DNA from 4 places in the Acidihalobacter sp. genome. Region 4 is predicted to be linked to each of the others. Evidence: predicted binding sites of a transcription regulator. Region 4 holds the regulator's gene; each other region holds the start of a gene.
What was found. The regulator sigma-54, encoded in region 4, starts transcription at its own class of promoters, with help from an activator protein. The targets are predictions, from matches to a motif close to TGGCANGNTNCNTGCTT.

Region 1 (4,579 bases), on a different contig from region 4:
TTGCGAGAGTAGTTCGACCTAAAATAACCAATATGGGGTCTTCAGGTATGAACCGTTTGTCCTTCAGCCAAAAGCTGTTGCTTTCGTTCGCCCTCTTGCTCGTGCTTGTGGTCGGCATCAACTCCTGGCTCTCCGAGAGTACTCTCAGCAAGACATCGAATGTCTATCTGCAGGAGATGGGGGACACCCTTGCGTATGCCGGCACCACGGATGTGGAGGAGTGGTTGCAGACGCGCCTCGACCTGCTGAAGGCCGTTGCCGGGCAGGTGACCAAGGTCGGCGACGACGCGCAGGCGCGCAGGATTTTCATGACCGCCAAGGAAGGGGGCGGTTTCAAGTCCGTATACGTCGGCACGACGAGTGGCAAGATGCTGATGGAGTCGACCCAGGATGAAGCCAAGCTGCCCGCAGGCTACGATCCGCGCACGCGTTCCTGGTATAAGCAGGCCGAGCAGACCCAGCAGGCCGGTTTCACTCAGCCCCATGTCGACGCCAGCACCGGCCAGGTGCTGATCTCCGTCGTGGCGCCGGTTACCACGGGCGACTATCGAGGCGTTGTCGCCGCCGATATCCCGCTGTCGGCCCTGGACGGGATGCTCAAGCCTCTGGGCATCGGCCAGGACGGTTATGCCATTCTGGTCGATAAGGACGGCACCATCCTCTCCGCGCCGCAGCAGGATCTGTTCGGCAAGCCGATCAAGACTCTGCTGGGAACGGCTGCGCCGCTGGTTGCACAGACGCACTTCTACGGCATAGACGGTAAGGAATGGCGCGTGAGCTTTCATCCGGTAGAGGTTGCCGGTACGAAGTGGTACCTCGGCCTGCTGACCGAGCAGTCGGTGGTGGATAAGCCGTTGATCACGGCGCGCTGGCAGGTTGCGCTGGTGACCCTGATCGGTCTGGCGCTTGCTTTGGTGATCCTGTACCTCAGCTTGCGTACGCTGCTGCAACCCGTGCGTATGCTGCTGGCCGCGTTGCACGATCTCGCCAGCGGCGAAGCCGATCTGACGCGGCGGCTTACGGCGCATACTTCGGATGAGTTCGGCGAAATGGCTGAGGCCTTCAATCGTTTCGTCGAGCGCATCCACCAGTCCTTCGGGCAGGTGGCCGGATCGACCTCGCAGCTGGCTGCGGCCGCCGAGGAGCTTTCTGGTACCAGCGAGGAGGTCAGCCGCACCGTCGATCGCCAGCAGAGTGAGACCGAGCAGGTGGCCACGGCGATGAACGAGATGTCGGCTACGGTCAATGAGGTGGCAAAGAATGCCGCGGACGCCGCGCGTTCGGCCAAGGAGGCGCAGGAAAACACCTCCGATTCAGCACATCTGGTGGAGGTCAACGCCAACAATATGCGGCAGTTGGCCGGAGAGATCGAAAATGCCAGCCAGATCATCGATGAGCTGCGCCGTGGTACGGAGTCGATCGATAAGGTTCTCGAGGTCATCAACAGCATCTCGGAACAGACCAATCTGCTGGCGCTGAACGCGGCGATCGAGGCGGCGCGCGCCGGCGAGCATGGGCGAGGTTTCGCTGTGGTTGCGGATGAGGTGCGTACGCTGGCGCGGCGCACCCAGGACTCGACGGCGGAAATCCAGACCATGATCGAGAGCTTGCAGAGCGGGGCGCAGAATGCGGTGCATGCCATTGGGCAGGGCCGTGACCGGGCGCATGAGAGCGCTGAACGGGCGAGCGAGAACAGTGCCCTGCTCAAGGCGACGACCGAGGCCGTGTCCCGTATCAACGACATGAATGCGATGATCGCCAGTGCGGCCGAGGAACAGTCGGCAGTAGCAGAGGAGATCAATCGCAACGTCGCCAACATCAATCAGGCCGGCGACGAAAGCGTACAGGGTGTGCGGCAGGTCGCCACGGCGAGTGATGAGCTTGCTCGTCTCGCGGCGCAGCTGCAGTCGCTGGTCGGCGGCTTCAAGATCTGAAACGCGTTTGTTCTTAAGGCGTGGCCGGTTCCCTATCCGGCTGCGTCGCCCGCCGTTCTCCGGGCTAGTCGACGCAAAGTCGAATTCTTGACGTAAAGTTTTTCTTCTACGCACTGACGCCGATCTTTTGACGTCGGCAAGCGGCCAGCCGCCGTTTGCCGCGTGGCGGTGACGCATTGCCGCTCGCGCGTGTCCAACGCTCTTCACGGCCCGCCGTTGTTGTCTTCGCCTGGGCTCCAAGCCCTGTGCCGACACGTATTCACAGTCATATTCGATGCTTGGCATCCAAATTGCTTTTCCCTGTCGAGTAGAACATCACAGGACGCGAAACATGCCGTTCTCCATCGACAAAGCGCTGGCCACGTTTCCCCAGGCACTGCAGTTGGAAACCAAGCGGGCGGAGCTACTGGCCTCTAACATCGCCAATGCCGACACGCCGGACTACAAGGCGCGCGACATCAACTTCAAGGCGGCATTGCAGGCGGCGCGAGGTCAGCCTCAAGGTTTGCCACTGGCGCCTACGGATTCCGGTGTGAGTCTGCAGGCGGTCGGACAGAGCGGGACCGCGCAAGTGATGTACCAGGTGCCGCTGCAGCCTTCGCTGGACGGCAATACGGTGGACTTGCAGCGTAACCAGGCCGAGTTCGGGGAAAACGCCTTGCGTTACCAGGCGACGCTGAGTTTTCTCGGCAGTCGCATCAGCGGTCTGCGCAAGGCTTTGACGGGGCAATAAACCATGAGTCTCTACAACATTTTCGGTATTGCCGGATCGGGCATGAGTGCGCAGAGCGTGCGGCTAAACACGGTCGCCAGCAATCTGGCCAACGCCAACGACGTCGCGGGCAGTGAGAAAGACGCCTATCGCGCCCGCCAGCCGGTGTTCAAGGCCGTGCTGAAAGACGCTCAGGGTGGTGGCGGCGTCGCTGAGCAGGCCGCTGTGGGCGTTCAGGTGACCGAGATTCAGCAAAGCGAGGCGCCGGTGCGCAAGGAATATCAACCGGGCAATCCGTTGGCCGACAAGGAAGGTTACGTCTACACCTCGAACGTCAACACCGTCGAGCAGATGGCCAACATGATCTCCGCGTCGCGCAGCTATCAGAGCAACGTCAACGTGGTGAGTACTACACAGCAACTGTTGCTCAACACGCTGCAGCTGGCGAACAAATAATCCGCCCTGGAGGCCGGAACATGACAGTCGCAACCAGTAACACCTCCGCGTACAGCACCTATCAGCAGTTGGGGCTCGCACCGTCCACATCGAGCACCTCGTCGGGGGTCAGCGGTACGGGTGCGTTGGGTGAGGACGCTTTCCTCAAGCTGATGGTCACCGAGATTCAGAACCAGGATCCGACCAAGCCCGTCGACAGTCAGAGCTTTCTCGCCCAGTTGGCCCAGTTCAGCTCGGTGACCGGCATCCAGAACCTGCAGAAGACCGTCACCAATCTGGCCGGCTCGCTGACCACCAGTCAGTCGCTGCAGGCAGCCAGTCTGGTCGGCCACAACGTCCTGGTGCCTGCCAAGCAGGCGGAGTTGCCCGCGAGCGGTGGACTGAGCGGGGCGGTCGATGTGAGCACAGCCGCGCAACGCGTCGTCGTCGGCGTGTACAGCGCCAGCGGACAGCTGGTCAAACAGATCGACCTGGGGGCGCAGTCCGCTGGATTGGCCGGTTTTACCTGGGACGGCACCGACAGCAACGGTACGCCCATGCCGGCGGGTACTTATGCCATTCGCGCCGAGGCCGCTGTCGACGGAAAAGCCGAGGCAATGGATACCCTGGCCAGCACGCGCGTCAATAGCGTCACCTTGGGCAGCAACGGCGGTTCGATAACCCTGGGTCTGGCTGACGGGCTCGGGAACGTGGATCTCTCGAAAGTGCGGCAGATCAGTTGAGCGGAATAAGTACTCGTTTCTAAGGAGCAAACGACATGGCATTCGGAACAGCATTGACCGGCTTGAACGCCGCCTCCGAGGCGCTGAACGTTACCGGTAACAACATTGCCAATGCGGGCACCACCGGTTTCAAGCGCTCGCGTGCCGAGTTCGGCGATATCTATTCGACAGCCTACGGAGGTATGAGCAATCGCTCTGTTGGCTCCGGCGTTCAGCTGCAGGCGGTGACACAGCACTTCACCCAGGGCTCGATGAATAACACCGGCAACAGTCTGGATCTGGCGGTCAACGGCAAGGGATTCTTCGTTTTCAGCGATCAGGGCAGCCAGGTGTACAGCAGGGCGGGTGCCCTGCAGGTCGACCGGGACGGCTACGTGGTCAACTCGCAGGGCCAGCGCCTGCAGGTTTACGCGCCGATCAGCAATTCGGGCAGCAGTCCTACCTTCAACCAGGGCAATCTGACCGATGTGCAGCTGTCGACCAGCGCTGGAACTCCGCAGGCGACCAGCAATGTTTCCGCTCTATTGGATCTGAGCGCGCAGGCATCCGATCTGGGGGCGGGCACCATCAATCCCAGCGATGCGACGAGCTACACCTATTCGACTCCTGCCACGATCTACGACTCGCTGGGCTCGCCGCACACCGCGATCATGTATTTCCGCAAGGACACCACGACGCCGTCAACCACCACCACCGCGGGATCGTCGACCTGGGACGTTCTGACCCAGGTTGACGGCAACACCGTGACGACCGGC
Region 2 (4,579 bases), on a different contig from region 4:
CTCCGGCTCAACCGACTTGGTTTCGAGGGGATGCTCCAACACGTGCAGGCGCGATACCCGCCCCGGCGCCACGCCCAGCAGAATCTGCTCATCGCCCACCTGCACCAGCACCACCCGCTCGCGCGAACCCAGCGGCAGACCGGCGAGAATGCGCATACGTCCCTGCACACCACCCTGGATGCGGTTCATGCGGTGCAGCATCCAGGCCAAGGCAAAGATCATTCCGACCACCACGAGCAACCCGAACACGAACTGTCCCAGCGAGGCCAAACTGAACGGATCTCCAACCTGCGGCGCAGCCGCCTGCGCGGCAGAGCCCACCACCTGTCCCGCGAACACGTCCGCAGGCCACGCCAACAGCAGCGCCAGCATCCATCGTGTCGACAACTTCATCGCCACTCTCATTTCAGCTTGCGGACCCGCTCGGCCGGGCTGATCACATCGGTCAGGCGGATGCCGTACTTCTCGTTGACCACCACCACCTCGCCATGCGCGATCAAGGTACCGTTGACCAGCACATCCAGCGGCTCGCCGGCCAGACGGTCCAATTCGACCACCGAGCCCTGGTTCAGGCGCAGCAGATTGCGGATCGGCAGGCGCGTGCGGCCGATTTCCATCGAAACCGTAACCGGAATATCTAGAATGACGTCCAGCGTACCTTCGCCACTCAAATCCAGACCAGCTCCGCCGCCCTCGCTCGCAGCCACATTCTCAAGCTTGCCGAACGACGCCTTCTCATAGGCATCCTCGGGTTTACCCGCCTCCTCGGAATTACCCACCTCCTCGGCAGCCTGCTGTCCGGCCTCGGCCTGCTCGGTTTCGGCCTGCTCAGTCTCGGCTTGCTCGGCAAGCGCTTCGGCCCAGGCATCTTCGGCCGCCTGGTCTTCGGGATCTTTGGGGTCTGCGCTCATGGGTCAACCTCCCGGACAATCAATAGTCGCGCTTGATGTGTTCGACGATCTGCACCGCGTTCTGACCGCGATGCACACCGAAACGGCCGCGCATGACCGACATGTCTTCCGCGCGCAGCAACATGTTGTCGGGCATGTCGAAGGGAATGATGTCGCCGGACTTCAAGCGCATCACCTCCGCCAGCGTCAGCTCGGTTTCAGCCAATACGCCGACGACCTCCACCGGCGCCTCCGATATCTCCTCGCGCAAGCTGCGCAGCCAGCGCTCGTCGATCTCGGTGCGGTCGCTCTGAATGCCGGCATCGAGCACATCGCGAATCGGCTCGATCATCGAATAAGGCATGGTGATGTGCAGATCCCCCCCGCCGCCTTCCAACTCTATGTGGTAAGTCGACACCACCACCACCTCGGTCGGGCTGACGATGTTGGCGAACTGCGGATTCACTTCCGAGTTGATGTACTCGAAACTCAGATCCATAACCGGCGCCCAGGCTTCCTTGATGTCCTCGAACGCCTTGTCCAGCAACAGACTCACTACGCGCATCTCGGTGGGGGTAAAGTCGCGGCCCTCGATCTTGGCGCGGAAGCGGCCATCACCGCCGAAGAAGTTGTCTACCAGGATAAACACCAACTGCGGATCGACCACGAACAGGGCCGTACCGCGCAGGGGCCGGATTCGCACCAGATTCAGGCTGGTCGGCACGAACAGGCTACGTACATACTCGGAGAACTTGAGCACCCGAATGTTCTTGACGCCGATCTCGGCAGCAAAGCGCAGCATGTTGAACAGACTGATACGCAGATGTCTGGCGAACCTTTCGTTGATCATCTCCAAGGTGGGCATGCGCCCACGTACGATCCGTTCCTGACTAGCCAGATCATAGGAACGAGCCCCTTCGGACGGAATTTCCTCCTCGGAGGTATCGACATCTCCGCTGTCGACGCCATGCAGCAGGGCGTCGATTTCTTCCTGGGAAAGGACTTCGTTGTTCGCCATACCAGGCCTACTGCATCACGAGATTAGTGAAATAGACTTGCTCGATCTCACCATGGGCGCCGGCTTCCTTGAGCACCTTGTTGATGCTACCGAGCACTTCCTTACGCAGCTTCTCCTTGCCCTGTGCCGTGCTGATATCCTCGTAGCTCTGGCCGCTCAGCAGAATGATCAGGCGATTGCGAATCGCCGGCATGTTCGTCTTGACCTCTTCGATCACTTTCGGCTCGCGTGCCATCACGTCGATCGCCACTTGCAGATAGCGTGCCTTGGTCGGGTTCTGGAAGTTGACCACCATCGCCGGTGTGATCGAGAAATAGATCGGCGGATGTTTGGCCTCGGTCGCATGAGCCGTATCGGCTCCGGCTCCACCTTTCTTCGAGAACACGCCCGTGAAGAACAGGGTTGCGCCTATACCAGCCACCAACAACAGCACGACGACGACCGCGATGATGATGATCTTTTTGAGCTTGGAACCGCCTTTCTGCGGCTGTTCATCCGCCATGATGTTCTCCTGATTGTTATTCCATAGCCTGAGGCCAGAATATGCGATACGCCGCCCGACAGCATAAGCAAGGGGCGGGCCAAAAACAAAAAATACAACAAAAACAAATTTATACAAAACAAAAAGGGGAGCGCCGCTCCCCTTTCGACGAATCGGCGTCGAAAATCCGACGCCGAATTCTATCCTCTCGACTATTACACCTTGAACTGTCCGACCAGGCCCTGCAGCTGCGCCGCCAGGCGCGCCAGCTCCTCGCTCGCCGCCGCCGTCTGCTGCGAGGCACCCGCCGTCTGCTGCGTCGAAGCGCTGATGCTCGTCACATTCCGGTTGATCTCCTCAGCCACCGCCGTCTGCTCTTCAGCCGCCGTCGCAATCAGCGCATTCATGTCGTTGATCTGGCCCACCGAACGCGTGATCGATTCCAGCGACTGGCCCGCTCCGCGCGCCTGCTCCACACCCGAGCGCGCTCGCTCGCGGCTCGTCTGCATCACGCCCACCGCGTTCTTCGCCCCGCCCTGCAGCCGCTCAATCATACCGCGGATCTCTTCGGTCGAGTCCTGCGTGCGACGCGCCAGCGTGCGCACCTCGTCCGCCACCACCGCAAAGCCCCGACCCTGCTCGCCCGCTCGCGCCGCTTCGATCGCCGCGTTGAGCGCCAGCAGGTTGGTCTGCTCGGAAATCTCCTCGCTGGTCGCCGACAGCTCCTCGGCCGCCGCCGACAACTGCGACGTCGAACCCGCCACCTGACCCACCAGACGCTGGATCCGTTCCACAAAACGGTTGAAAGCGCCGGACAGATGATCCAGCTCATCGTCACGATCGCTCAGTTCCATACGCCGCGTCAGGTCGCCCTCGCCCTGGGCGATCTCGTCCATCATTCTCACCACCCGCCGTATCCGGCGAATCAAGCCGACGATGGCCAGACCGGTCAGACCACCGCCGACCAACATCGAGAACATCAGCAACACTGTGCTCCACCAGGCGGCCTGGGTCAGCATCCTCTGTACCTGCACCTTCTGCCCACTTTCAACGCTTAGAGTCAACTTATCCGCCTTCTGCAACAGAACACGGATCTGCGTCCAAACGGGATGAGACTGATGGCTCAGGATCTGGCGCGCCTTGACGAAGTCATTGGCCTGCAGGCGTTGGATGATTTCCTGACGCTGCGTCCGATTCTGCTTCCACAACCCGGCGACCTGTTCGATCGTCTTGTGCAATTCGCTATCCTTGGGCGACCGCTCCAGAGCGATCTTCAGCGACTCGTCGAAACGCCGCATCGAACCCTCTGCAACCTTGACCCACCGCGGAGGCGTCAGTGGATCGATCATCTTGTTGCGGATGGCAATACCCGACAACAATCCTTCGCTGCTCATGCTTTGCACCGCATGCTCCAGCGGTAGGTCGATATCGACCACGTTATCGAACATCTTGCGCGTCTTGATTTCGAACGACAGCGTGACCACCACCGCCGCTAGCACCAGCAACATCGCAAGTCCAGCCGCACCCAACAGGCGGCCCTTGATCGTATGCGGGATCAAAAACATCGACATACCCCTCTCGCTCGTAACGTAAACCTGTTGTTTTCTGATGAAACGGCGGCACGGAGCATTCCGCACCTCACTGAGTTTATGTCGGTACGCCGAAAGAAATATTTAGGGAAGCGCCGGCCGAACGGCTGCGAGGCCGGACGTTCTCCTTGCGCGGTGCCCGCTCACTCTCGTCTGTCGAGTCAAGATGTCTCCCGCCACACTTTAGTATACTTGGCGATCCACCACACCCGCCCACACCTCAGCGTATGCCGGGTGACCTAGCGGGACAGGGCACTAGACGTAAGTATCAATCATGCCGTTCGACAGCCCATACCAGCGCACCAGGGGACTGGACAACTCGGACGATGGCTCTACTCCGTCAATCGGAGTGAAACCGGACCATGCGGCCTGCGACGTCCACTGCTGCGACATCTGCTGCTGCCCCTGTCCGGATTGACCGGACCAGCCTCCGGCCTGTTGCTGAACATTGACGCTGACCTGCTGGCCACCCTGTCCCAGCATTTCGCGCAAGCGCGGCAGCGCCGCTTCCAAAGCATCCCTGACCGCCGCGTGCTGAGTCTGGAATAACACTTCCGTGTGATGACCATCGACCTTGACATGCACCAACATGGGCCCGAGT
Region 3 (4,579 bases), on a different contig from region 4:
GGTCGAGGTCCGATCTCGGGCGCCTGATGAACGACAACTTTCCCGCCCTGGCGCAGCGCAACGTGCACGACATGAAGTGGAAGCGCTTTTTGTACAAGCAGCTTTGCCAGGCCGAGGGCGTGTATGTCTGCCGCGCGCCGTCCTGCGAGGTGTGCGTCGACTATGCCGAGTGCTTCGGACCCGAAGAATAGGGTGACCGTAGCCGCCGATGCGGATCTGCTCGATCGGGCCCGCGGTGCCTACCTCGGGCTGGCGGTGGGCGATGCCTTGGGCGCCACCGTCGAGTTCATGACCCCGCGCGAGATCCGCGCCACCTTCGGCGTGCACGCTCGCATGCGCGGCGGCGGCTGGCTGAAGCTGCGGCGCGGGCAGGTGACCGACGATACCACCATGAGTCTGGCTCTGGGCGAAGCGGTGATCGCCTGCGGCCGGGTGGATGCAGAGGCGGCGGCGCGGGCCTTCGACGCCTGGATGCGCGCCAAGCCGGTGGACATCGGCAACACCGTGCGCCGCGGCCTGCTGCACTTTCGTCGTACCGGCGAAACCGAGGCGCCGCCGAGCGAACATGATGCCGGCAACGGCGCCTGCATGCGCTGCCTGCCGGTGGCGCTGGCCACCCTGGGGCGGTCAGACGGCGAAGTCGGTGCCGCGGTGCGCGCGCAAGCGCATATTACGCACAACAATCCGCTGTCGGACGCGGCCTGCGAATGCGTCGTACGCATGGTGCAGTGCGCTTTGGGCAGCTCGCCGTGTATCGTCGTCGAACTGCACGGTCTGGCGCGAGAACTCGTCGACTGCCATCCGGAGTTCGAATTCCGCAGGCGCCAGCCGCGCGAAAATCCCAGCGCCTATATCGTCGAGACGATGCAGGCGGTGTTCCAGGCCTTGTTCGATACCGACGGCTTCGAGGCCTGTCTGGTCGATGTGGTCAACCGCGGCGGCGATGCCGACACCACCGGCGCCATCGCCGGCATGCTTGCCGGCGCGCGCGACGGCGCCAAGGCGATTCCCTATCGCTGGGTGCGTGCGCTGGACGGCGAGACGCGCGCGGCCTGCGAACGACAGGCGCGCGCGCTGATTGCCGTCAGCGGTGTTTGAGGCGCCGGCGCTTCAGGCGGGCGCCAGCGCGGTTTCCTCGATCGCGGCCAGCAGGTCGTCCGTATCCGCCTCGACGATCTCGATGCCTTGGCGGGCGCAGAAGCGTTCCTCCTTCGCCGTAGGCTCGGGGATCAAGGCCCAGCCGGCCGGTTCGCCGGCGTTGGCGTAGATCAGGTCGCTCAGCACCATGCGCTCGGTATCGCGCAGCATGCGCAGGCCGACGAACAGATAGCGCAGACCTTTGCGGCGGCGCTTCAGAAAAGCGGGCACGGCGAAGCCGCCCATCAGCTCGGTGATGTAGTCCACGTAATCGGCGTCCGAGGCGATGAAGCTCGGTTCCGGGGTCGGCGAGCCCATGGGTTTGAACAGCACGGGCAGAGCCGGGTCGGCCTCTTCGGTGGTGATTTCCGCGTAGGCGCTGCCGTCGTAGCGGTAGAGCTTGTAGCGGAAGTCGGTGCCGCCGATGCGTGCGATGCCGTGGATCAGCAGATGTGGGCGGTCGGCGTAGAGTTCCTGCAGTTGGGTGTCGCGGTTGATGTCGATGACGTAGGGGGCCTGCAGTTCGGCCAGCGCCGCGTGCAGCGCGCTGCGCGTCCAGCTGCGGTTGGCGTAGGTCTCGGTGAGGAAGCGGTTGACCGTGCTGCGTCCGCGCTTGAGTTCGACGTGCATGGCGGCGCGCGGGAATTCGTACATCAGCCGCGGCGCCATGGGCTGGCCGTTGTTGAGTGCCAGGATCAGCTCTTCGCTCTGGGCCGGAATTGCCTCGCCGCTGGCGGTGTCGGTTACGCCGCGCAATGCGCCCGCGCCGAGGTAGGGGGCGATGTCGCCGGCACGAATGCCGTCGATCAGGTCGTGCAGGAGTGAGTCGTGCATGCGTCCAATCCCGTATGTCTGGATGTCGGTTCCTGTGTTCAAGCAGAAATCGAGCCAGTTGTTAGGGTATTTAAAATCAATAAGTTAATTTGTTTTTGATGATTTTTTGTTGTGATTGGCACAAGCGTTTGGAGTTTTGCCTGCACTTGGTTTGATTCCAATCAAGGTAGGAGAGCGGATATTCACCGAGAATATCCAGCGACGATTATCCGGCCGCAACGATGGAGGCAGCGTCCCGTGGCGAAAAAATTTCCCTTGAATCCCAGTCACCCGGAGCGTATCTGCTGGGGCTGTGACAAGTACTGCCCGGCCGATGACCTCGCCTGCGGGAACGGCACGGACCGCGTGCAGCATCCGGCGGAGTTGTTCGGCGACGACTGGTACGAATGGGGCCTGGAGCCGCTGGAGCAGGCTCAGGGTCCCGCCAAATCCGAAGCAAAACACTGATGCCGGCAAGACCGGTGCGTGTGCCTCTGCGGGTACCCGCTTGCTTAGCCCTCGTCCGACCGGGTACTTTGTGTTCATCCCGGTAGTTCAATTCCTCTCAGTGTCCGTGGACACATGCGTCGCCATGTCTCGTGCACATCGAATTCCGATGGAGCGAATTCGACAGGCAGTGTAATAGCCCGTTAATCACAAGGTCACATGACGCCTTCAGTATCCCTTGATTTGGTTTTCAACACCCAGGGGAGCGTCCATGAAAATAAGAACCGGAGTGATTTTGGTGATCGGCAGTTTGGCCCTGGTCGACGTGAGCCAGGCGACGGCCGGGTCCTTCACGGTGGACAGCGGCGATACGCTGCACTCCGCACAAAAGCTGAAGGATGGCGATACGGGGACGGTGAAATCCGGCGGCACGCTCTCCGTTTCCGGAGACAAGGTTGCGGTCGATATCAAGGGTAGTTCGACGATCGATAACGCCGGAACGATCGAGCAGTCCGGCGACGGCCGCGCCATTCGGGCCAACTCGGGCGGACTGAATCTGACGGTCACCAATCAGGCGGGAGCAGTGATTCGGACGCACGATGCCGACGTCATCCAGATGCACAAGTCCAGCGACAGCGTTCTGTTCGACAACTACGGCACGCTCGATTCCCTGAACGTCTCGGACGGCGGCGCCCAGGCGATCGATTTCAATCATATCGGGACCGGCCTGAATATCCTGAACAACTATGCCAGCGGCGTGATCAAGGCCAGCGAGGCGGATGCCGTGCGTCCCGGCGTCAACGGTGTGATCAACAACGATGGCCTTATCAAGTCGGTGACCGCGACGGATTCGTCGAGCGACGGCGTCGACGCGCAGAGCAACAGCGGCGCGACCATCGTGAACGCTGCCAATGGCGGCGCCGGTGTGGCCGGTACGGGGACGATCGAAGGTGCGCGCCACGGCATCACCGGCGGCAATACCGACACCACGACCGCCGGCAGCTACACCATGAACGTGACCAACAATCTGGGCGGCACGATTCAGGGCGACAACGGGTCGGGGATCAACATCGACGGCTTCAACGGCAATGAGGTGGTGACCATCGTCAATCACGGCACGATCACCGGCAACGGCGTGACCCGCGACGGCGACGCGGTGGACGTCGACGGCCTGGTGAATCTCACCAATACCGGTACGATCAAGTCGCTGCACGCCTATAACGACACCAGCGAGGGCGTCACGGTCGGCGGTGGCACGATCGTCAATTCCGGCACCATCGAGGGCGTCAATTCCGCGACCAACGCCGACGGTAGCGTGAACACGGGTACCGGGCGCGGCATCACGCTGGCGGGGATCGACAAGAATCCGAATACGGACGCTCCCTACAATCCTCCCCAGGGCATCTATGCCGACACGACCGTCACCAACAGCGGCTTGATCAAGGGTGACAGCGACGCGGGTATCGCCGTGACCGGCGCGGCCAACGGCCACACCGTGACGATCGACAATCTGGCCGGCGGCCTCATCGAGGGTGGCGGCAGCGCGGCGACGGTCTATACCGGCGGCAACGCGGCCACCGTCAACGACTACGGCACGATCACCGCCAACGGCAGCGGCAAGGCGGTCGATCTGGGCAGCGGCGACAGCCGCCTGAACATTCTGGGCGGCTCGGCGCGGATCAACGGCGACATCAGCGGTGGTACCGGCAGCAGCAGCCTGAACATCGCCCCGGGCGCCGGCAAGACCTTCGTCTACGGCGGAAGGATCAGCAATTTCTCCGCCGCCAGCGTCGGCGCGGGTCGCGTCGTGCTGAACGGCGCCAACACCTACACCGGGGCCACTTCGGTCAACGGCGGAGTGCTGGAGGTGGGCGACGCCACGCATCAGGGCGCCGGCCTGGCGGGCGGCGTTACCGTGACCGGCGGCGGCGCCCTGCGCGGGCATGGGACGGTTGCCGGGCCGGTCGCGGTGAACGACGGCGTTATCCAGGGCGGAGGTGCGACCCAGCCGGGTAATCTGACCATCGACGGGGCATTGACGCAGGGCACGGACGGCATCGTTCAGGCGCTGCTTCAGGGCTCGGGTTCGTACAGCACGATCAGCGTCAATGGTGCGCTCGGCCTGGACGGCGTGCTCAACATCGCGCTGGTGAGCGGGTTCAACTTGAGCGCGGGTCAGATC
Region 4 (4,579 bases):
CAGCGTGTTGGGCGTGATGCGCGCCAGTTCCGGGGCATCGTCGGCGACCAGCCGGTGTCCGCGCGTGACCAGTTCCAGCGCCAGTTCGCTTTTGCCGACGTTGCTGTCGCCGGCCAGTAACACGCCGATGCCAAGCACTTCCATGAACACGCCGTGCATGGTGATGCGCTCGGCAAGCGCTTCGCTGAGGTAGTAGCGCAGCTGGCTGAGCAATTCCTGTTCGGCCAGTGGCGTGGTGAACAACGGCACGTTGCGCGAGTCGGCCGCGGCGCGCAGGGTCTGGCCGGCGGTCAGACCGTCGGCCAGCAGCACCACGACGGTGGCTTGAAACAGATGTCGGATGGCTTCGGCGCGTTCGGCCGGCGGCAGCTCGGTGAGATATTCCATCTCGGCCGGGCCGATTACCTGAACCGCACTGGTGGTGATGAGGTCGAGATGGCTGACCAGCGTGGCGCCGCCCCAGGGGCAGCGGGCGCTGCTGAGTGCGCGCTGTGCGCCCTTGCGCCCAGCCGTCCATTCGAGCTGCAGCTTGTCGCAAAGAGTCTCGAACAGCATCTGAACAGTCAGCGGAGTGGATTCCATGCTGGCTAGTCTACTGAATTCCGGGGCGCTTTCGGCACTTCTGCGCCCCGGATTCTTGTCCGGTCAGGCGGCGTGCCGCGCACTCCATTCGGTTAGTGCGCGGTAAAGCGTCTCGCTGTCCGTACACTGGCGTAGTTGTGCAACGGTGTCGGCGTCACGAAACAGTCTGGCGAGCTGAGCGAGGATGTCGAGATGCGCGTCAGTGCATTCCTCCGGCACGATCAATGCGAAGAGCAGATCGACGGGGTGTTTGTCGGGCGCGTCGAAATCGATCCCTTCGTGCAGTTTGACGAATGCGCCGACTGCCCGTCCGATGCCTTTCATGCGCCCGTGGGGAATGGCTACGCCCGCACCGAGCCCGGTGCTGCCCAGTCGTTCGCGCGCCAGCAGAGTGTCGAAAACCTCATCGGCCGAAAGGCCGGTTTCCTCACTGCCTAGCAGCTGACCGAGCAATTCCAGAGTACGTTTTTTGCTGGTAACGTCGGCGTTGTCTACGACGCGATCCAGGCTCAGTAGTTCGCCGATCTGCATGGTGTGACCTACAGCGTTGGTGGATTCAGGCAAGACGTTTGTCGGCGTCGGCCTTGTGGTGGTCCTTGATCTTTTCCTTGTGCTTGACGACCTGCCGGTCGAGCTTGTCCACCAGACCGTCGATGGCGGCGTACATGTCCTCGGTTTCCGCTTCCGCATGCAGCTGGTTGCCGCCGAGCAGCAGACTGGCTTCGGCCTTCTGGCGGAGTTTCTCGACGCTGAGCACGACATGTACGTCGATCACATTGTCGAAATGGCGCTCCAGGCGCTGGAATTTCTCTTCGACGTAGGCACGCAGCGGGTCGGTGAGTTCGAGGTGGTGGCCAGTGAGGTTGATCTGCATGGGTGACTCCATTGTTGTCTGTCAGGCCTTCGTCAGGCGTTTGCGTTCGCTGGAAGAGAGAATATTCATGCCCTCGCGGTACTTGGCGACCGTGCGGCGGGCCACCTGAATGCCCTTCTCTCCCAAAAGGGCGGCGATTTTACTGTCTGAAAGGGGTTTGTCGCCAGGTTCCCCTTCGATGAGCTTGCGAATCATCGCGCGGATGGCCACCGCCGAGCACTCGCCGCCGTCGGCGGTGCCGACATGGCTGGAGAAGAAATACTTGAACTCGAAGATGCCGCGCGGGGTGTGCATGTATTTCTGCGTGGTGACGCGGGAGATGGTCGATTCGTGCATTTCGACCTGCTCGGCGATGTCGCGCAGTACCAGCGGTTTCATGGCTTCCTCGCCATATTCGAGAAAGCCGCGCTGTTGTTCGACGATGGCGGAGGCCACGCGCAGCAGCGTTTCGTTACGGCTCTGCAGACTCTTGATGAACCAGCGTGCCTCCTGCAGCTGGTTTTTGATGTAGGTGTTGTCCGTGCTGGTGTCGGCGCGCTTGACCATGGCTGCGTAGGTGGCGTTCACGCGCAGGCGCGGGATGGCTTCGGTGTTGAGTTCGACGCGCCAGCGCTGATCCTGCTTGCGCACGATGACGTCAGGTACGATGTACTCGGGCCGGCGATCGCTGATCTGCGCACCGGGGCGTGGGTTGAGCGTCTGTATCAGTGCAACTGCGCTCTGCAGGCCGGCCTCGTCGAGTTCGAGGCGGCGCATGAGCGTTTTGAAATCGTGGTTGGCGAGCAGATCGAGATGTTCGCCGATGAGCTTGCGGACGGCTTCCAGCCAGGGCGTGTCGGCGGGCAGTTCATAGAGCTGTGCCAGCAGACATTCGGACAGGTTGCGGGCGCCGCAGCCGGGCGGATCGAGGCGCTGGATGAGGTGCCGTACCGCCTCGATATCCTCGATCTCGAGCGGCTCTTCCAGTCCCAGTTCCTGGGTCAGGCTGTTCTGCAGGGTGGGCAGATCTTCCTGCAGGTAGCCGTCTTCGTCGATGGCGTCGATCAGGTTGATGGCGATCTGCCGGTCCTGATCGTTCATCGTGGTGAGGTGGATCTGCCACAGCAGATGGTCGATCAGCGATTCGTCACCCCCGCTTTGGGATTCGTAGGGATCGCGCTCCTCGCCTTCAAGGCGGCCATTGCCGGAGCCTGGTACGTTGGCCGGCTCATAGATGTCCTCCCAGGCGCTGTCGACGGGCAGGTCGTCCGGGATCGTGTCTTCGGCGCTGGTGGTAGAGTCGTCGTTTTCTTGATCTTCGGCCGGGTAGTTCTCGTCGTTTTCCTCGTCGCTGTCCAGCAGCGGATTGGTTTCTAGAATCTCCTGGATGTGGGTCTGCAGCTCTAGGGTGGAATACTGCAGCAGGCGAATCGCCTGCTGCAACTGGGGCGTCATGGCCAGTTGCTGCCCCAGCTTGAGTTGAATCGAAGGCTTGATCATCGGGTTTCCGTCATTGCGGCGTTTCGCCGCTCGCTCCAGCAGGCCGGTGCCTCCTGTCTGGTTTTTGCTGTGTCATGTCCAGGATTATATCGAATCCATCTCGGATGCAAGATGTGCTCTCGATCCGCATGGTGCGCTCTGCTGGCGTACGAGGCCGGAGGCGCCGTCCGCCGAGGTGCGCGAGGCAGCGCTGGTGCGGCATCACAGTTTGAAGTCTTCACCGAGGTAGACCTCGCGGGCCTTGCGATTGTGCAGGATGTCCTCGGGGCCGCCTTCGGCGAGCACGCGCCCTTCGCTCAGAATGTAGGCCCGTTGGCAGATACCCAGGGTTTCGCGCACGTTGTGATCGGTGATCAGCACGCCGATGTTGCGCTCGCTCAGATGGCGCACGATGCGCTGGATGTCGAGTACGGAAATCGGATCGACGCCGGCGAAAGGTTCGTCGAGCAGGATGAAGGCGGGGTCGGCGGCCAGGGCACGGGCGATTTCGACGCGCCGGCGTTCACCGCCCGAGAGGCTGTAGCCGCGGCTGTCGTGGATATGCCCGATCTGGAGTTCCTCGAGCAGGGCGTCGAGCGCTTCCTCGCGGCCCTTGGCATCGAGTTCCTTGCGCAGTTCCAGTACGGCGCGGATGTTGTCCTCGACGCTCAGACGGCGGAACACGGAGGCTTCCTGCGGCAGGTAGCCGATGCCCATGCGCGCGCGCGCGTGCATGGGGAAACGCGTGATCTCCTGTTCGTTGAGCTGGATGTTGCCTCCATCGGCCTGGATCAGGCCGACCATGATGTAGAAGCAGGTGGTCTTGCCGGCGCCGTTAGGGCCGAGTAGGCCGACCACTTCGCCGCTAGCGACTTCCAGCGAGACGCTGGCCAGTACGTCGCGGCCGCGGTAGCGCTTGGCGAGTTCGGTGCCGCGCAGCACGCTCATTGTTTTGGCGTCTCCGCGGTCTTGCCCGTGGCGGGTGTGTAGGTGGCCTCGATGCGTTGTCCCGGCGCGCCGGCGTCGACCAGGTCGCGCCGGATGTCGTAGACGATGCGACTGGCGCGGAAGGCGTTGCCGCGCTGCTGTAGCTGGGCGTCGCCGGTGAGCACGATGCTCTGTTCGGCGGGGTTGTAGACCATGTTCTTTGCCTGGCCGGTGATGCGCTTGCCTTCGGCGGTGGTGTCTTCGAAGGTCGCCGGCGTGCCGATCATGGTCAGTTTCTGGATCGGTCCGCTGTTGGGGGCGAGGATGTCCAGCTTGTCGCCCTTGATCATGAGTTTGTCCTGGGTGACCACCACGTTGCCGCTGTAGTTTCCGGTGCCTTTCTGCTGGTTGAAGCGGAAATGGTCGGCGCTGATGTGTACCGGAGCCTCGGGCGCTGCCGGAGTTTGCGCAGCGGCGGGCAGGGGCGCCAGGCAGAACAGGGCGGTGGTCAGGAGCAGGCGTGGGCTAATGAGATCGTTTCGCATAGTGGTCGTCAGCGCTGGTAGGTGCTGCGCACCTCGCGCAGCAGTTCGAAGACATGGTCGGCGAAGTCGGCGTGAAGGCCAAGCCCCTGTACATGGTAACCGGGAGCGTCGATGGTCGTATGCGCCTGGCTGGTAGCGGTCTGGGTGCGGATGTTGACGTATAGGTCGGAGGTGACCAGCTTGAGTTCTCCGT

Region 1: a site for sigma-54 is predicted at 2,214-2,230, ahead of flgB (flagellar basal body rod protein FlgB). Genes of this name have one in related genera too.
Region 2: a site for sigma-54 is predicted at 2,476-2,492, ahead of P8014_RS04885 (flagellar basal body-associated FliL family protein). Genes of this name have one in related genera too.
Region 3: a site for sigma-54 is predicted at 2,012-2,028, ahead of P8014_RS15785 (SIR2 family protein). Genes of this name have one in related genera too.

Annotation. Positions count from the first base shown of each region.
Region 1 covers NZ_JARRQY010000010.1:44,282-48,860, forward strand. The annotation lists gene P8014_RS04720 (methyl-accepting chemotaxis protein) at 48-1,934, shown strand; gene flgB (flagellar basal body rod protein FlgB) at 2,266-2,667, shown strand; gene flgC (flagellar basal body rod protein FlgC) at 2,671-3,102, shown strand; gene P8014_RS04735 (flagellar hook assembly protein FlgD) at 3,123-3,824, shown strand; gene flgE (flagellar hook protein FlgE) at 3,860-4,579, shown strand, end outside.
Region 2 covers NZ_JARRQY010000010.1:77,863-82,441, reverse strand. The annotation lists gene fliO (flagellar biosynthetic protein FliO) at 1-393, opposite strand, end outside; gene fliN (flagellar motor switch protein FliN) at 402-911, opposite strand; gene fliM (flagellar motor switch protein FliM) at 931-1,908, opposite strand; gene P8014_RS04885 (flagellar basal body-associated FliL family protein) at 1,916-2,410, opposite strand; gene P8014_RS04880 (HAMP domain-containing methyl-accepting chemotaxis protein) at 2,605-3,960, opposite strand; gene P8014_RS04875 (flagellar hook-length control protein FliK) at 4,234-4,579, opposite strand, start outside.
Region 3 covers NZ_JARRQY010000049.1:17,433-22,011, reverse strand. The annotation lists gene P8014_RS15795 (nitrogen fixation protein NifQ) at 1-191, shown strand, start outside; gene draG (ADP-ribosyl-[dinitrogen reductase] hydrolase) at 193-1,098, shown strand; gene P8014_RS15785 (SIR2 family protein) at 1,111-1,971, opposite strand; gene P8014_RS15780 (DUF3079 domain-containing protein) at 2,209-2,418, shown strand; gene P8014_RS15775 (autotransporter-associated beta strand repeat-containing protein) at 2,669-4,579, shown strand, end outside.
Region 4 covers NZ_JARRQY010000005.1:11,077-15,655, reverse strand. The annotation lists gene hprK (HPr(Ser) kinase/phosphatase) at 1-582, opposite strand, end outside; gene P8014_RS02250 (PTS sugar transporter subunit IIA) at 646-1,146, opposite strand; gene raiA (ribosome-associated translation inhibitor RaiA) at 1,139-1,456, opposite strand; gene P8014_RS02240 (RNA polymerase factor sigma-54) at 1,478-2,935, opposite strand; gene lptB (LPS export ABC transporter ATP-binding protein) at 3,137-3,862, opposite strand; gene lptA (lipopolysaccharide transport periplasmic protein LptA) at 3,859-4,386, opposite strand; gene lptC (LPS export ABC transporter periplasmic protein LptC) at 4,395-4,579, opposite strand, start outside.